One region of the Asticcacaulis carbonis genome, then DNA from elsewhere that is predicted to be linked to it. Evidence: predicted binding sites of a transcription regulator. Region 1 holds the regulator's gene; the other holds the start of a gene.

What was found. The regulator HrcA, encoded in region 1, represses chaperone genes, less so after heat shock. The targets are predictions, from matches to a motif close to GTTAGCANTCNNNNNNNNNGANTGCTAAC.
Region 2: a site for HrcA is predicted at 3,687-3,715, ahead of groES (co-chaperone GroES). Genes of this name have one in related genera too.

Annotation. Positions count from the first base shown of each region.
Region 1 is NZ_JASERT010000001.1:2,443,536-2,451,208, forward strand. It holds gene dnaJ (molecular chaperone DnaJ) at 1-217, opposite strand, end outside; gene dnaK (molecular chaperone DnaK) at 421-2,319, opposite strand; gene QB905_RS11560 (DUF6445 family protein) at 2,621-3,370, shown strand; gene grpE (nucleotide exchange factor GrpE) at 3,430-4,047, opposite strand; gene hrcA (heat-inducible transcriptional repressor HrcA) at 4,117-5,211, opposite strand; gene rph (ribonuclease PH) at 5,381-6,097, shown strand; gene QB905_RS11580 (polyhydroxyalkanoate depolymerase) at 6,228-7,478, shown strand; gene QB905_RS11585 (M48 family metallopeptidase) at 7,462-7,673, shown strand, end outside.
Region 2 is NZ_JASERT010000001.1:1,703,282-1,710,954, reverse strand. It holds gene QB905_RS08220 (BrnA antitoxin family protein) at 1-10, shown strand, start outside; gene QB905_RS08215 (hypothetical protein) at 166-1,242, shown strand; gene QB905_RS08210 (hypothetical protein) at 1,239-1,514, shown strand; gene groL (chaperonin GroEL) at 1,659-3,314, opposite strand; gene groES (co-chaperone GroES) at 3,363-3,653, opposite strand; gene QB905_RS08195 (hypothetical protein) at 4,003-4,146, shown strand; gene QB905_RS08190 (hypothetical protein) at 4,297-5,172, shown strand; gene QB905_RS08185 (hypothetical protein) at 5,180-6,298, shown strand; gene QB905_RS08180 (glycoside hydrolase family 15 protein) at 6,416-7,673, opposite strand, start outside.

The DNA.
Region 1 (7,673 bases):
CGGCGTGGCCGAAACGGTCATAGGCGGCGCGTTTCTGTGCGTCCGACAGCACGCTATAGGCCTCATTGACCTCTTTGAAGCGCGCCTCGGCCTCGGCGTCACCCTGATTGCGGTCGGGGTGGTGCAGCATGGCCTTCTTGCGGAAGGCGGATTTCAGCACCCCGTCGTCGCAACCGCGCTCGACTTCCAGCACTTCGTAATAACAACGCTTGCTCATTTACCTTGCCCCGATACCCGCCACACAGAATGAAACGCCGCAGCTTTCGCAGGCGGTGTCAGCCTTGCGGCCCTGTTCGTGTGTCTGGAATACAGTTTGTGCCGCGATGGCGACGAGGAGTCAAACCCCGCCGCCATCCGCATCTTTTCAGCGAACAGCGCGCCCATAACGAAAATACCGCGCGTGTTCATGACAGATCGCCCTTAAGCGCCCTTCTTGTCGTCGTCAACTTCCTCGAACTCGGCATCAACCACGCCGTCGTCCGGGGTTTCGGCTTCCGTCGCCGCACCTTCAGCGCCGGGCTGGCCATACATGGCTTCACCGAGTTTCATCGAAGCCTGAATCAGGGTCTGCGATTTCGCCTTGATGTCGTCGGCGTCTTCGCCGTCCCTGGCTGTTTTCAGATCGGCCAGAGCGGTTTCAATCGCCGTCTTGTCGTCCGCCGATACCTTGTCGCCGAATTCCTTCAGCGATTTTTCGGTGGAATGGATCAGGGCGTCGGCCTGATTGCGGGCTTCGATCAGGACTTTGCGCTTTTCGTCCTCGCCCTTATTGGCTTCGGCGGTCTTGATCATCTCCTCGATGTCGGCATCCGACAGGCCGCCATTGGCCTGAATGCGGATCGAGTGTTCCTTGTTGGTGGCCTTGTCCTTGGCGTGAACCTGCACAATGCCGTTGGCGTCGATGTCGAACGTGACCTCAATCTGCGGCACGCCGCGCGGTGCGGGCGGGATACCGACCAGATCGAACTGGCCCAGCGTCTTGTTGTCGGCGGCCATCGGGCGTTCGCCCTGGAAGACGCGGATCGTCACAGCCGACTGGTTGTCGTCGGCGGTCGAGAAGGTCTGCGACTTCTTGGTCGGGATGGTGGTGTTGCGTTCGATCAGCGGGGTGAACACGCCGCCCAGCGTCTCAATGCCCAGCGTCAGCGGGGTGACATCGAGCAGCAGCACGTCCTTGACATCGCCTTGCAGAACACCGGCCTGAATAGCCGCGCCGAGTGCCACCACTTCATCCGGGTTGACGCCCTTGTGCGGTTCGCGGCCGAAGAAGTTTTTCACCGCTTCCACCACCTTGGGCATACGGGTCATGCCGCCCACCAGCACCACTTCGTCGATGTCCGAAGCCTTGAGGCCTGCATCTTTCAGCGCCTGCTGGCAGGGGCCGACCGTCTTCTGGATCAGGTCTTCAACGAGGCTTTCCAGCTTGGCGCGGGTCAGTTTGAGGTTGAGGTGCAGCGGGCCCGAAGCGTTCATCGAGATAAACGGCAGGTTCAGGTCGTATTGCGCGACGGTGGACAATTCCTTCTTGGCCTTTTCCGCCTCTTCCTTCAGGCGTTGCAGGGCCAGCTTGTCGGTGCGCAGATCGACGCCGTTTTCCTTCTTGAACTCATCCGCCAGATAATCGACGATGCGCATGTCGAAATCTTCACCACCTAAGAAGGTGTCGCCATTGGTCGATTTCACTTCAAAGACGCCGTCGCCGATTTCGAGCACCGACACGTCGAACGTGCCGCCGCCGAGATCGTAAACCGCGATCTTCTTGTTATTGTCCTTATCGAGGCCATAGGCCAGAGCCGCGGCGGTCGGCTCATTGATGATGCGCAGCACTTCGAGGCCGGCGATCTTGCCAGCGTCCTTGGTGGCCTGACGCTGGGCGTCGTTGAAATAGGCCGGAACCGTGATGACGGCCTGGGTGACGGTTTCGCCAAGATAGGCTTCGGCGTCTTCCTTCAGCTTCATCAGGATGAAGGCCGAGATCTGCTGCGGTGAATAGTCCTTGCCGTGGGCCTTGACCCAAGCGTCGCCATTGGGGCCCTTGGCGATGTCGTAGGGCACCATGCCCTTGTCCTTCTGCACCATCGGGTCGGTAAAGTTGCGGCCGATCAGGCGCTTGATGGCGAAGAAGGTGTTGGACGGGTTGGTGACGGCCTGACGCTTGGCAGGCTGGCCGACCAGACGTTCTGAATCGTCCACAATGGCCACCACGGACGGCGTGGTGCGCACGCCCTCGGCGTTTTCGATGACCTTGGGGTTCTTGCCGTCCATAACGGCGACGCACGAATTGGTGGTGCCTAAGTCGATGCCGATGATTTTAGCCATGATTCTTAAATCTGCTCCGTTGAGGCGAATGAATAATCTTGCAGGCGGCCTTTTAGGATCAAGCGCCGCGATTATCCATCCCCGTTAAGATGAAGTTGCGGGAATTTTCAAGCCCCGGCGTGTTGTGATCCGCACCGGAGGCCCGAAAGCTGTCACGGATATGGGAAACGAGTCGTGCCCTTCAAGGCATGTTTTTGTAATGGTCGCAACTTTTTTAAGGTTTTATACCAGTCGGCACGGCCATTTCCGGCCTGGGTTTACGGTTTTGTCAGGTCGTAATTCATATTGGGCCATTCATATCGTGGCCAATTCATATTATGCAGGGCCGATGGAAGTTTCGCCCGATCTCAGCCTTAATCCGCGCGCCGATGTCAAGATCCGCGTCCTTGGCCATGAGCGCCAGCCTCTGGTGGTGATCGATCATGCCCTGAGCGCGCCCGGCGACATGGTGGCGCTGGCCGCTCACGCCCCTTTTCGCGCGCCCCAAACCCTCTATCCGGGCCGTCATGCGCCGTCGCCGCCCATCTATACGCAAAACTTAAGCCGGGTTTTACGCCCCCTGCTCGATCAGGTGTTCGGCATCCCCGCCGATATAGCTTTGCGCGCTTCCAGCTTTTTCGCTCTGGCTCAGGCCAGCCCTGTCGATTTGCAGCCCGTGCAAAAGGTGCCGCACCACGATTCCAACAACCCCTTTATGATCGCTATGGTGCACTATCTTTGCCATGACCGGCCAGACGCACCACAAGGCGGCACGGCCTTTTTTCGTCATGCCGCGACCGGCCATGAATATATCGACGAAGCGCGTTTCAGCGCCTATGAGGCTGCCATGCGCGCCGAGCTGCAAGTCCTGCCGCCCACCGGCTATGCCGGGCCGCACAGCGCTCATTACGAGATGATCGACAGTGTGGATTGCGTCTATAACCGCCTGATCCTCTATCGCAGCACCAGCCTGCATTCCGGCCTGCTGGAGGCTTCGACCCTGACCGACGATCCGCTGAGCGGGCGGCTGACGCTCAACACGCTGATCGAGCCCGCGCCAAAACCGGCATAAAAAAGCCTCCGCACATAGCAGAGGCTTTTTCTGGGCAGAGGCTTTTTCTGGATAAGGCTTTACGCCTTGGTGTCGATATTCTCGCCCGTATCTTCTTCGTCATGGGCGTAGCCGTTAGGCTGAGGTGCGGCGCTGGCGACTTTACGCGCCGCCACGGCCACCATAGCCGGACGGATAACGCGGCCAAACAGCTCATAACCGGCCTGCATCACCATAATCACGCCGCCGCCTTCGACATCCTCGGACGGCTGTTCGGTGACGGCCTGATGCAGGTGCGGATCGAACTTGTCGCCCTTCATCGGCGCGATTTTCTTGACGCCATTGCGTTCAAAAGCCCCGGCCAGTTCCTTTTCGGTCATATCGATCCCGGCCAGGAAGTTCTTGAAGGCCGGATCGGCGATTTCAGACGGGGCCGACGACAGGGCGCGTTGCAGAATATCGGCCACGCCCAAAAGATCGCGTGAGAAACGCTGGATGGCGAAGGCGCGCGCATCGTTCATTTCGCGTTCGGCGCGGCGCTTGATGTTTTCGGCCTCGGCGGCATAACGCAGGGCCTGTTCCTTGAGGGCGGCGTTTTCAGCCGACAGCTTTTCCAGCTCGGCATTGAGCAGGGCGTCGGCGTCTTGCTCCAGATCGGGCTGTTCCATATCCGGGGTTTCGGGAGGGGTGTCGCTCATCGTCTCAGTCGTCCTTACAAAATATCTGTCGCGGCAAAATCTCTGTCGCGGAATGTCGGGTCGCCGCGCCTATTCGAGCAGCCGACCCAGAATCCGGGCTGTGTAGTCCACAAGTGGGATAATGCGGGCGTAATTCAACCGGGCTGGCCCGATCACGCCGATCGCGCCCACCACCTTCGCCGCACCCGTCTTGGGTTGCTGCACCATGTAGGGCGCTGCAATAACAGCCGAGCCCGATAAAGAAAACAGTTTCGACTCGGCACCGATGAAAATTCTTACGCCCTGCGCTTCCGTCACATCGCCCAAAAGATCGATCAGCTCTTCTTTTTGTTCGAGATCCTCAAACAGGGAGCGCACGCGCTCCAGATCGTCAAGGCTTTGCGTCGCTTCGAGCAGATTGGCGCGGCCACGCACGATCAGGGCGCGCTTTTCCGGATTGCCGCCCGACCAGACGGCCAGACCGGTTTCGATCAGGGTGGCCGCGGCCTCATCGAGCTTGCGCCGCTCGACCTCCAGCTCCGCCTTCAGTTCGACGCGCGCCTCCGATAGCGTGCGTCCGCGCACATGGCTGTTGAGATAATTTGACGCCTCGGCCAGCACGGAAGGCGTCATGCCCGCCTGCAAGGCCATCAGGCGGTTTTCGACGCGGCCATCATTGAAGACCAGCACGGCCAGCGCCTGTTCCTGACCAAGCGCGATGAATTCGACGTGTTTGACACCCGCCTCGAAAGACGGCGTCATCACCACGCCTGCCCCGCCCGCCAGACCCGACAACAGATGGCTGGCCTCGTGCAAGGCCTGATCGAAGTTTAAGCCCCGCCCGCTTAAGCGACCCTCGATCTCACGCTTGTCGTTTTCGGGCAGGTCGCCGATCTCTAACAGGCCATCGACGAACAGGCGCAGACCCTGATGGGTGGGCAGGCGGCCCGATGAGGTGTGGGGCGCCGATAACAGGCCGAGATGGGCCAGATCCTGCATGGTGTTGCGGATCGAGGCCGGTGACAGATGCACCCCGCCCTTCGAGACGGTGCGCGATCCGACCGGCTCGCCCGTTTCGAGATAGGTTTCGACCACCTGGCGGAAAATATCGCGGGCGCGCGCGTCCATCTCGCTCAAAGAGGCGGCGGAATTGAGCAGGCTGGTTGGGAAGGACGGTGGTTTCATATGCCGCCAACTCTAGCAAATGCGTCCGCCCTTCGCCAAGCGCCGAATAATAATCCTTCCCCTTAAGTGGCTCAAGCTGTTAGGCAGGGGAATATTTCAGGAGCTTCTCATGTCGTCCGATCCGTCCGTTGACACCCATTCTTTAAGTAGCCTGGCTGCGCTCAAGACCTTGCGCCCGTCGGGCCGCAAACCCGACCAGATGCGCGCCGTCAGTCTGGAGGTGGGCGTCACCCGCTATGCCGAGGGTTCGTGCCTTGTTACCTTCGGCCACACCAAGGTACTGGTGACGGCCTCGCTCGAACAGGGCGTGCCGTCGTTTCTCAAGGGCAAGGGGCAGGGCTGGGTGACGGCGGAATACGGCATGTTGCCGCGCTCGACCCATACGCGCTCGCGCCGTGAAGCCGCCGCCGGCAAGCAATCGGGCCGGACGCAGGAAATCCAGCGCCTGATTGGCCGCTCGATGCGCGCCGTGGTTGATCTGAAGGCGCTGGGCGAACGCCAGATTACGCTCGACTGCGACGTTTTGCAGGCCGATGGCGGCACGCGCACCGCCGCCATTACCGGTGCCTGGGTGGCGCTGTCACAGGCCTGCGACAAGCTGGTGAGCGGTAAACTCATCGCCGCCTCGCCGATTATCGATCAGGTGGCGGCGATTTCATGCGGTATTTATGAAAATACGCCGGTGCTCGATCTCGATTATGACGAGGATTCCAGCGCCGACACCGACGCCAATTTCGTCATTACCGGCACCGGCGACGCGGTCGAAATTCAGGCGACGGGCGAAAAGCGCGGCTTTTCACGTCATGAATTCAACACCCTGTTCGATCTGGCCCTGAAAGGCACGGGCGAATTGTTTGCGCTGCAAAAGGCGGCCCTGGGGCGATAAAATGGGCAAAGGCGGCTTGCCGGGCCGTTTATGCTGCATCACAATATAATTGAACCTGTCGTAATCAATTGGCAGCTATCGCATGTTAGTGTTAGCCTGACTGTTAACGGTAACCGAGTTCAAAGCCTTCATGCTCTATTCTCTGCACGAATACGCCTATTATACAGCGGCCCCTTTCCGGGCTATGGCGCAACTCACCCGTGATTTCTGGGGATCAAAGCTCAATCCGGCCGCTGATACGGCGATGGGGCGCAATATCTACGCCTCAGCCGAGCTGTTTTCCAATGTCACCAAACGCTATAACAAGCCGGAATGGGGCATAGATCAGGTCAATATCGGCGGTCACGATATTCGCGTGCGCATTATCGAAGACTGGTCGAGCCCGTGGGTGAAGCTGCTGCGCTTCCAGCGCGATGTCACCGATCTGCGCCGCGCCGGTATCCGCAAGACCCAGCCCGCCGTGCTGATCGTGGCCCCGTTATCGGGCCACTACGCCACGCTTCTGCGCGGCACGGTGCAGGAATTTCTGCTCGATCACGATGTTTATATCACTGACTGGGCCAATGCCCGTCAGGTGCCCGTGCTGGAAGGCCGGTTCGATTTCTACGCCTATATGGATACGATCCGCGATATGCTGACTGCCATCGGCTCGCGCGTCCATGTGGTGGCCGTTTGCCAGCCCGGCCCGCCCGTTCTGGCCACGGCCTGCCTGATGGCCGAAGACAAAGACCCGGTGCGTCCGGCTTCGATGACCTTTATGGGCTCGCCGATCGACGCGCGCTTCAATCCCACCATCACCAATGATCTGGCGCAGGAAAAACCGTTCGCCTGGTTCCGCGCCAATATGGTGCATACCGTGCCGCCGCCCTATCCGGGCGTGGGCCGCCGTGTCTATCCGGGCTTTGTGCAGCTCTATTCCTTCATGAGCATGAACGAGGAGCGCCATACCGACGCCCATTGGGACTATTTCAATTCGCTGGTCGATAATGATGGCGATGGCGCGGCCAAGCATCTGGAATTCTACGACGAATATCTGTCGGTACTCGATCTGAGCGAGGAATTCTATCTGCAAACCATCGATCTGGTCTTCCAGAAATTCGCCCTGCCCAAGGGTGAGCTGGTGCATCATGGCCGCAAGGTCGATACCGCCGCCATTACCGACATCGCCCTGATGACGGTCGAAGGCGAAAAGGACGATATTTCCGGCGTCGGTCAGACGCAGGCGGCGCATAAGATGTGTTCCAATATTCCGGAAACCATGAAGGAACTGTACGTTCAGAAGGGTGCGGGCCATTACGGCGTCTTCAATGGCCGCCGTTTCCGCGAGGAAATCTATCCGCGCATCCGCGATTTCATCGCCCGCCATGACGCGGTCGTTTAGCGAAATTTTCAAGCCCAGAGCGGGGTTTGCGCCCGATCAGGTGATCGATTGCGGCGATTATAACCTGCGCCTGAAGGTCAATCCGCGCGCCCGGCGCATTTCGCTGCGCCTCGACAGCCGCACCGGCGAGGTGGTGGTCACCGCGCCGCGCCCGCGCCTGCTCGGCGATGCCGTGGCGTTCGCACGCAGCCGTCA
Region 2 (7,673 bases), 740 kb from region 1:
GCGGGCGTGAATATTTTCACATTTGATGTGCCATAAACGAAATCCCCGGATGATTGACTTTCTTAATATCATTAACACAATCCTTACGAGTGAGCGGTCTGTTTTCACCGATGGTCAATTTATTCTCTTGCGTGGAAAGTCGGGCTGATTCAAAGTGCAGATGAAATGACAAGAGATCAAAAAATTACGATGAACGGGGAACCTGACGACATCCAGCTAAAGTTTGATGGTGATCCAGTAAAGCGCCTTAGGGGCGCCCCTGCTGACGCTGTGATTAACTCTCTAACTGCTCTTCAACGCATGCTGTTGATAATTGGTATGCGAGCTGAAGGTAGAGGACTTGGGCAGCGGTTGAAGGCTACCGCAAAGGTGAAGCGAGAGTACTCATTAATTTGTAAAGCTCCTAAATTTGGCAGCCATTTACAACCATTCAACATTGCTTCTCAATCAGGTCATTTTTCTCCCGCTGCTTTTTCGGCTCGTACTAAACTTTTAGCAGCGCTTAAAGCGTTTGATAGCGGTGACGGCGAGCTCGTCGCACAAGTATTGCCTGATCCCCGAGAACGATGGTTTTTGGCAAATGCTGCGAGTGGGCTAATTCCTGACGAGGACAGTGGACTAGATGTGACTGTCCGAGCTGGAAGTAGAGGGCCTTTTACCTTTAAAGCCGACCGTGCTCGAAAGATTATAAGCCATATTCGATCTGGGCCAGTTCCAGATTCCGGATCGGAGGAGGTCGTTGGCAAAGTTCAAACAATAAACTATGGGCAAACTATTTTAATATTGAAGCCTGCTCAGAGTAGGGCTGTTCGTATGGATTACCCGCTTCCATTAGAACCTATGCTTCAAGCCAATGTTAGAAAGCGTCTAAAACTTGTTGGCTATCCCAATTTTAATAACGCTGGAGATATCACGGGTTTTCGTGAACTTAGCTCAGTAGTGGAAGTTGAGCCCAGCTTAGAGCCAATATCTGAATTTCAATCGGGAAAACATAAAGTTTTTGCTTCAAGGTCTATGGCAATTTTAGTTGCCTTTGATCATGAAACTCGGCTTTTTTTGTATCAAAATCCATTGTTAGGTGTCGACGTGTTTAGCGAAAGCTATGGCCATATACGTTCAGCTATTTTAGAAGAATTAGATGTTCTTTGGCGTAACTATGCGTGCGCGTCAGATGATGAGCTTGCGCCGGATGCAATTGCATTGAAAGCTTCCTTAAACTCCTATTTCAAGGTAGGTTCATGACTAGAGAGCGCGCGGATATTGAAGCAGCGCTTTTGCGTAAAGGCTTTTATAAAGATGATAGAGACCATCATTATTATATTTATACAAACCTTGAAGGTAAGAAAACTACAAAGCGCACCAAAATGAGTCATGGTTCCAGCTATAAAACCATTGGAGACTCTCTACTGGGTCAAATGGCTAAGCAGGTCGGCCTTACTAAAGGAAAGTTTTTAGAACTGGTAGACTGTACACTGGATCAAAAGGGTTACGAAGGGATAGTCTTTCCCTCCTGATATAAAAAAGAGCGGGTCTTGCGACCCGCTCTTTCCATGTAACATGTGAGACGTTTTACAGGGCTTGGCCCGAAAAACGTCTCACGATATGGGGCCAATGGGAAAGTACACCGAGGCGAAGCCGAGGGACTTTCCCGTTGAGGACTAGAAATCCATACCGCCCATGCCGCCCATGCCGCCGCCCATGCCAGCGCCGCCGCCAGCTTGCGGAGCGTCCTTCTTGGGGGCTTCGGCCACAGCAGCTTCCGTGGTGATCAGGATGCCCGCCACCGAAGCTGCGTCTTGCAGCGCCGTGCGCACGACCTTGGCCGGGTCGATGACGCCATCGGCCACCAGATCGACGTACTTTTCGGTCTGGGCGTTGAAGCCGTAGGTGGCTGAGTCATTGGCCAGAATGGCATTGACAACCACCGAGCCTTCGACACCGGCATTTTCAGCGATTTGACGTAAGGGAGCCTGAATGGCCTTGCGCACGATGGCGATACCGGCGGTCTGGTCGGCATTGATGCCTTCCAGGCCCTTCAGCGCCAGCGAAGCCTTCAGCAGGGCCGTGCCGCCGCCCGGAACGATGCCTTCTTCAACGGCCGCGCGCGTGGCGTTGAGCGCGTCGTCAACGCGGTCCTTCTTTTCCTTGACTTCCACTTCGGTGGAGCCGCCGACGCGGATCACGGCAACGCCGCCAGCCAGCTTGGCCAGACGTTCTTGCAGCTTTTCCTTGTCGTAATCCGAGGTGGTTTCTTCGATCTGCTTCTTGATCTGGGCGACACGGGCTTCGATGTCGGCCTTTTCACCGGAACCATCCACGATGGTGGTGTTTTCCTTGGTGATGGTGACCTTCTTGGCGCGGCCCAGCATGTCGAGCGACACGGTTTCCAGCTTGATGCCGAGGTCTTCGGAGATCACTTCGCCCTTGGTGAGGACGGCGATGTCTTCCAGCATGGCCTTGCGGCGGTCGCCAAAGCCCGGTGCCTTGACGGCGGCAACGCGCAGGCCGCCACGCAGGCGGTTGACGACGAGGGTGGCCAGCGCTTCGCCTTCAACGTCTTCGGCGATGATCAAAAGCGGACGGCCCGATTGCACAACGGCTTCGAGGATCGGCAGCATGGGTTGCAGGCTGGAGATCTTCTTGTCGAACACCAGGATGTACGGGTCTTCGAGAACCGCTTCCATCTTGTCGGGGTTGGTGATGAAGTAGGGCGACAGATAGCCGCGGTCGAACTGCATACCTTCAACGACATCCAGCTCGGTTTCGGCGGTCTTGGCTTCTTCAACCGTGATGACGCCTTCATTGCCGACCTTTTCCATGGCCTTGGCAATCATTTCGCCGACTTCGACATCGCCATTGGCCGAGATGGTGCCGACCTGAGCGATTTCGCCGTTGGTGGTGACCTTCTTCGAGGCGCTCTTGATCTGCTCGACCACGACGCTGACCGCCTTGTCGATGCCGCGCTTCAGATCCATCGGGTTCATACCGGCGGCCACGGCCTTGAGGCCTTCCTGCACGATGGCCTGAGCCAGAACCGTGGCGGTGGTGGTGCCGTCACCGGCCTTGTCATTGGTCTTGGAGGCGACTTCGCGGATCATTTGCGCGCCCATGTTTTCGAACTTATCTTCCAGTTCGATTTCCTTGGCGACGGACACGCCGTCCTTGGTGGAGCGCGGCGCGCCGAACGACTTTTCGAGCACGACATTGCGGCCCTTGGGGCCCAGGGTCACTTTGACAGCATTGGCGAGGATGTTGACGCCGCGCAGCATTTTTTCGCGCGCGTCGGAACCGAACAGAACTTGTTTGGCAGCCATGATATGTATTCCTTTATGGTTGCGGAAATTTGAGGATGTGGCGCGACCTTACTTGGTCAGCACGCCCAGAACGTCGGATTCTTTCAGGATCAGCAGGTCTTCGCCGTCGATCTTGACTTCGGTGCCGCCCCACTTACCGAACAGGACGCGATCACCGGCCTTGACGTCGAGCGCAACCTGCTCGCCCTTGTCGTTACGATTGCCGGGGCCAACGGCGACAACTTCGCCTTCCTGTGGCTTTTCCTTGGCGGTATCGGGGATGATGATGCCGCCCTTGGTCTTGGCTTCTTCTTCGACGCGCTTGACCAGAACACGGTCGCCTAACGGGCGAAAGCTCATGGGATTCTCTCCGGTTGAGTTGCAATTGAGGGTGTTAGCACTCGGTTTCATCGAGTGCTAACAGCGCGCTTGAGGTAGTCCCGGCCCACGGTTGAGTCAAGGGCGGGCCGCCAAATTCTTTTCGTGGCCCTATGATGGTTTTTTTTGCAAACCAACACTGTGGCCCGGTAAATGGTGACATATTATTTACGGTTTAGTTTCATAAATAATGACAGGTTAAGTTGTGCGTTCGGGGTGGTGAGGCTTCACCCTGAAAAGCAACAAGACTGATCGGCGCGCTCCCGAATGTCTGAGCGGCACCCAGTCGCGTAAAGCCCTGCCGCCCAATCCATCTCTTGAGCTTTTTACTATGCGTCCAGCCTCACCATCGCTGAATAGCAGTTCCCGTCCGGTCACCGGCCAGACCGCCAAACAAGGCCGCGATGTGCGCAGCCTGGCCAATCTGGGCGACACGGCCTCGACCTCGCGCGTGCTTAACCTGTCGCAGATCTAGCAGATCTATCTGTCCTCGGCCAATGACAAGGCCTATCTGGCCAAGCCGTTCTTCCGCGACACCCGGCTCAATCGCGCCATCATCATCAAACATACCCTGCGCGCCAATGAGCAGGATGCGTTTGCCCGTCCGCGTCGCACGGCCACCAAGGTGGTGCTGCCCTTTGATCCCGGCGATCTCAAACTGGGGGCCAGTTCGGTCTTTGTCGGACAGGTCGGCTTTGACGCCTTCTGCCGCGCCTTTTTAGGCATTGATGACATCAACAGCGACAGCGACATCCAGATTCTGCGCCTGCTCGATTCGATCCCGTCGCTCGATCCGTTTCTGGTGCGCGAGCTTCTGGGCCGCAATGGTTTCAAACCCGCCCCCTGCTATCTCAAGATTTCGCCGCACGATGTGCAGAAGATGATCGGTTTCGCCAATAGCGAGATTGAGAAACTGGTGCGTGTCGCCTTTGGTGAGGCGGTCAACGGAGCGGCGGTCAAGCTGGCCAGCAAGATCCTGTCGAATGAACTCGACCGCGAACTTTTGCCGCTCAAAATGACGCTGCGCCTGTCGGATGAAGCCTTTTCCGACGGTATTTTTTCGTGGCGCGGCTTCCTCTATTTCAAATGGCGGTATCTTGAACTGCAAGAAGAGATGAGGGGGGTCATCGAAGGGCTGGCCAAATATCAGCCGCGCGGCAAGCCTGAAGCCGCCATTGCCGAATATCTGACTGAGGTGCGTCCGCGTCTTGTGAAGCGCATTGTCGCCGCCATTACCAGCATCGGCCGCACGCTCAACATCTATGACACCGCCTATGGGGCGCTGGTGGAACGCGGCGATCCGGGGCCTTTCCGTCAGTTCCTGCTCGATGGGCCAAGCCTGTTTTATGAGTTGGGCGAGAGCGTGGCCATTCTCGGCCATATCAGTTCGTTCTGGGCCTATCGGATGAGCCGCACCGACTATTTCGGCCTGCTCGATCCGAACGACTATGCCGATGTGCTGATGGATTTCGAGGACAGCCTGTCCTGTCTGGCGGAGTAAGGCCTGAATGTGCGCCGCCCGCCGTTCACGCGATTTTCGCAACCTGGCCAATATTTCGGAAACGGCCTCGACCAGCCGCATCCTCAATCTCAACCATGTCTATGTTCATTGCGCGCGTGATCCCGACTATGCGCTGAAGCCGTTTTTTCACAATCCCAAGCTCAACAAGGCGATCCTGATCAAGCACAGCCTCAGGCCCGATGAGGTGGGACTGTTCGGCAAACCACGGCGTTCGGCCACCAAGATCATCCTGCCGTTCGAAAGCCAGGATCTGCGGCTTGGCGGCGAATCCCTGTTCGTCAATCAGACAGGCTTTGATAAGCAGATGCGCGCCTTTGTCGATGTGATGGAGGTGTCGGGCCAGCGCGATCTCGAAGTGCTGCGCCTGCTCGACAGCCTGCCGTCGCTTGATCCGTTCATCCTGCGTGAAACTCTGGCGCGGCAGGGCATATCACCGGCGGGCTGCTATCTGAAGATTTCCAATGGCGACATCGCCGCCATGATCGCCTTTGCCAATGCCGAGATCGAACGGCTGATCAATATCGCCTTTACCGGTGGCCAGAGCCATGCCGCCATGCGCTTCACTGACAAGATTCTGGCTGACCGGCTCGATCACGAACTGGAGCCGCTGAAAGACACGCTGCGCCTCAGTTCCAGCCAGTTCAGCGACGGCATTTTTTCGTGGCGCGGCTTTCTCTATTTCAAATGGCGCAATCTCGAACTGCGTGACCAGTTGCGCGCGCTGATCGACAATCTGATGAAATATCGGGCGTCGGGCATGGTCGATAAGGCCTTGCAGGCCTATCTCGACGAGGTGCGCCCGCGCCTGTTACAGCGCATCCTGACCGCGCTCGATCATGTCGGCCAGAGCCTGCTCCATTATGACGAAGCCTATCTGGCCCTGATCGAGGGCCAGAATCCGGCGCCTTTTCGCCACTTCCTGCTCGAAGGGCCGAAGCTGTTTTTCGAACTGGGCGAGCGCGTCGGCATCCTCACCCATATCGCCTCCTTCTGGGCCTATCGCATGGGCGTGCCCGGCCAGCGCATGACGCAACTCGAATATGCCGACACCCTGCACGATTTCGACCAGAGCCTGGCCTGCATCTTCATCGACGAGGTGGGCTGATCCTCTAGAGCGGTCTGCATTCTGATTGAATCGGTCAAAGGAATGCAACCCACTCTACATTTTACGTTTTTCCGCATCTCGCATTCAATTTGTAAGTCAAATTAAACGCTCGTTGCTCTAGCGTATCGTCGTCCACGGTTTCGACAAAAGGGTGGCGCAGGTGATCAGGCCGACCAGAGAATAGGTTTGGGGAAAATTGCCCCATAATTCGCCGGTTTCGACCTGCACGTCCTCCGACAGCAGACCCGATGAGGTGCGCCTGGCCAGTATGGCTTCGAACAGGCGGCGCGCCTCGTCGATCTCGCCCTGCATGTACAGCGCCTCGATATACCAGAAGGTGCAGAAGTTGAACGCCGTCTCAGGCGTACCGAAATCGTCAGGATCGGCGTAGCGATAGAGGTTGTCGCCCTTGCGAAGCTGGCGCTCCACCGCCTTGAAGGTGGCGACGCAGCGCGGATCATCGGCGGGCAAAAAGCCCAGCTCGAACAGTTGTAACAGGCTGGCATCGACCTCGCTGCCGCCAAAGGAACCGGCGAAAATGCCCAGTTCGGCGTTCCACGCCTTGTCTTCGATGGCCTTGCGGATAATGGCGGCGCGCTCGGTCCACAGGGCTTCGCTGTCGGGCAGGTGCAGGCGTTCGGCGGCATTGGCCAGCCGGTCGCACGCCGCCCAGCACAGAAGCGCCGAATAGGTATGGACACTGGCGCGGGTGCGGAACTCCCACAAACCGGCATCGGGCTGGTCATAGACCGCAAAGGCGCGCTCGCCGACCTTTTCCATGGCGCGGAAATCGGCTTCGGTGCCGAGGCGCAACAGGCGCTGATCGAAGAAGGACTGGGTGAGCGGCAGGATGATCTGGCCATAGACATCGTGCTGGTGATGTTCATAGGCCTGATTGCCGACGCGCACCGGCCCCATGCCGCGATAGCCTTTGAGGTCGGGCGCGATACGCTCAGGCAGGTTTGATTCCAGCCCGACCGAATAGAGCGGCTGAACATGCCCCCCCGCCGCCATATCAACGAGATTGCGTAAGTAAACGAGATACGATTCCAGCATGTCCGCCGCGCCCATGCGATTGAGCGCGCGCACCACATAATAGGCGTCACGAATCCAGCAATAGCGGTAATCCCAGTTGCGCCCGGTATTGGCCGCTTCGGGGATCGAGGTGGTCATGGCCGCCACGATGGCGCCGGTATCTTCAAAGACGCACATTTTCAGCGTGATGGCGGCGCGGATCACCGCCTCCTGCCATTCCAGCGGCAGGGTGAGGGTGCGCACCCAGGCCTGCCAGTATTGGGTGGTGGCGTGCATCATGTGCATGGCATCGGCCAGCACATCGCTGGGATAGGGCTCGTCGGGGCCGAGGTGAAAGGCC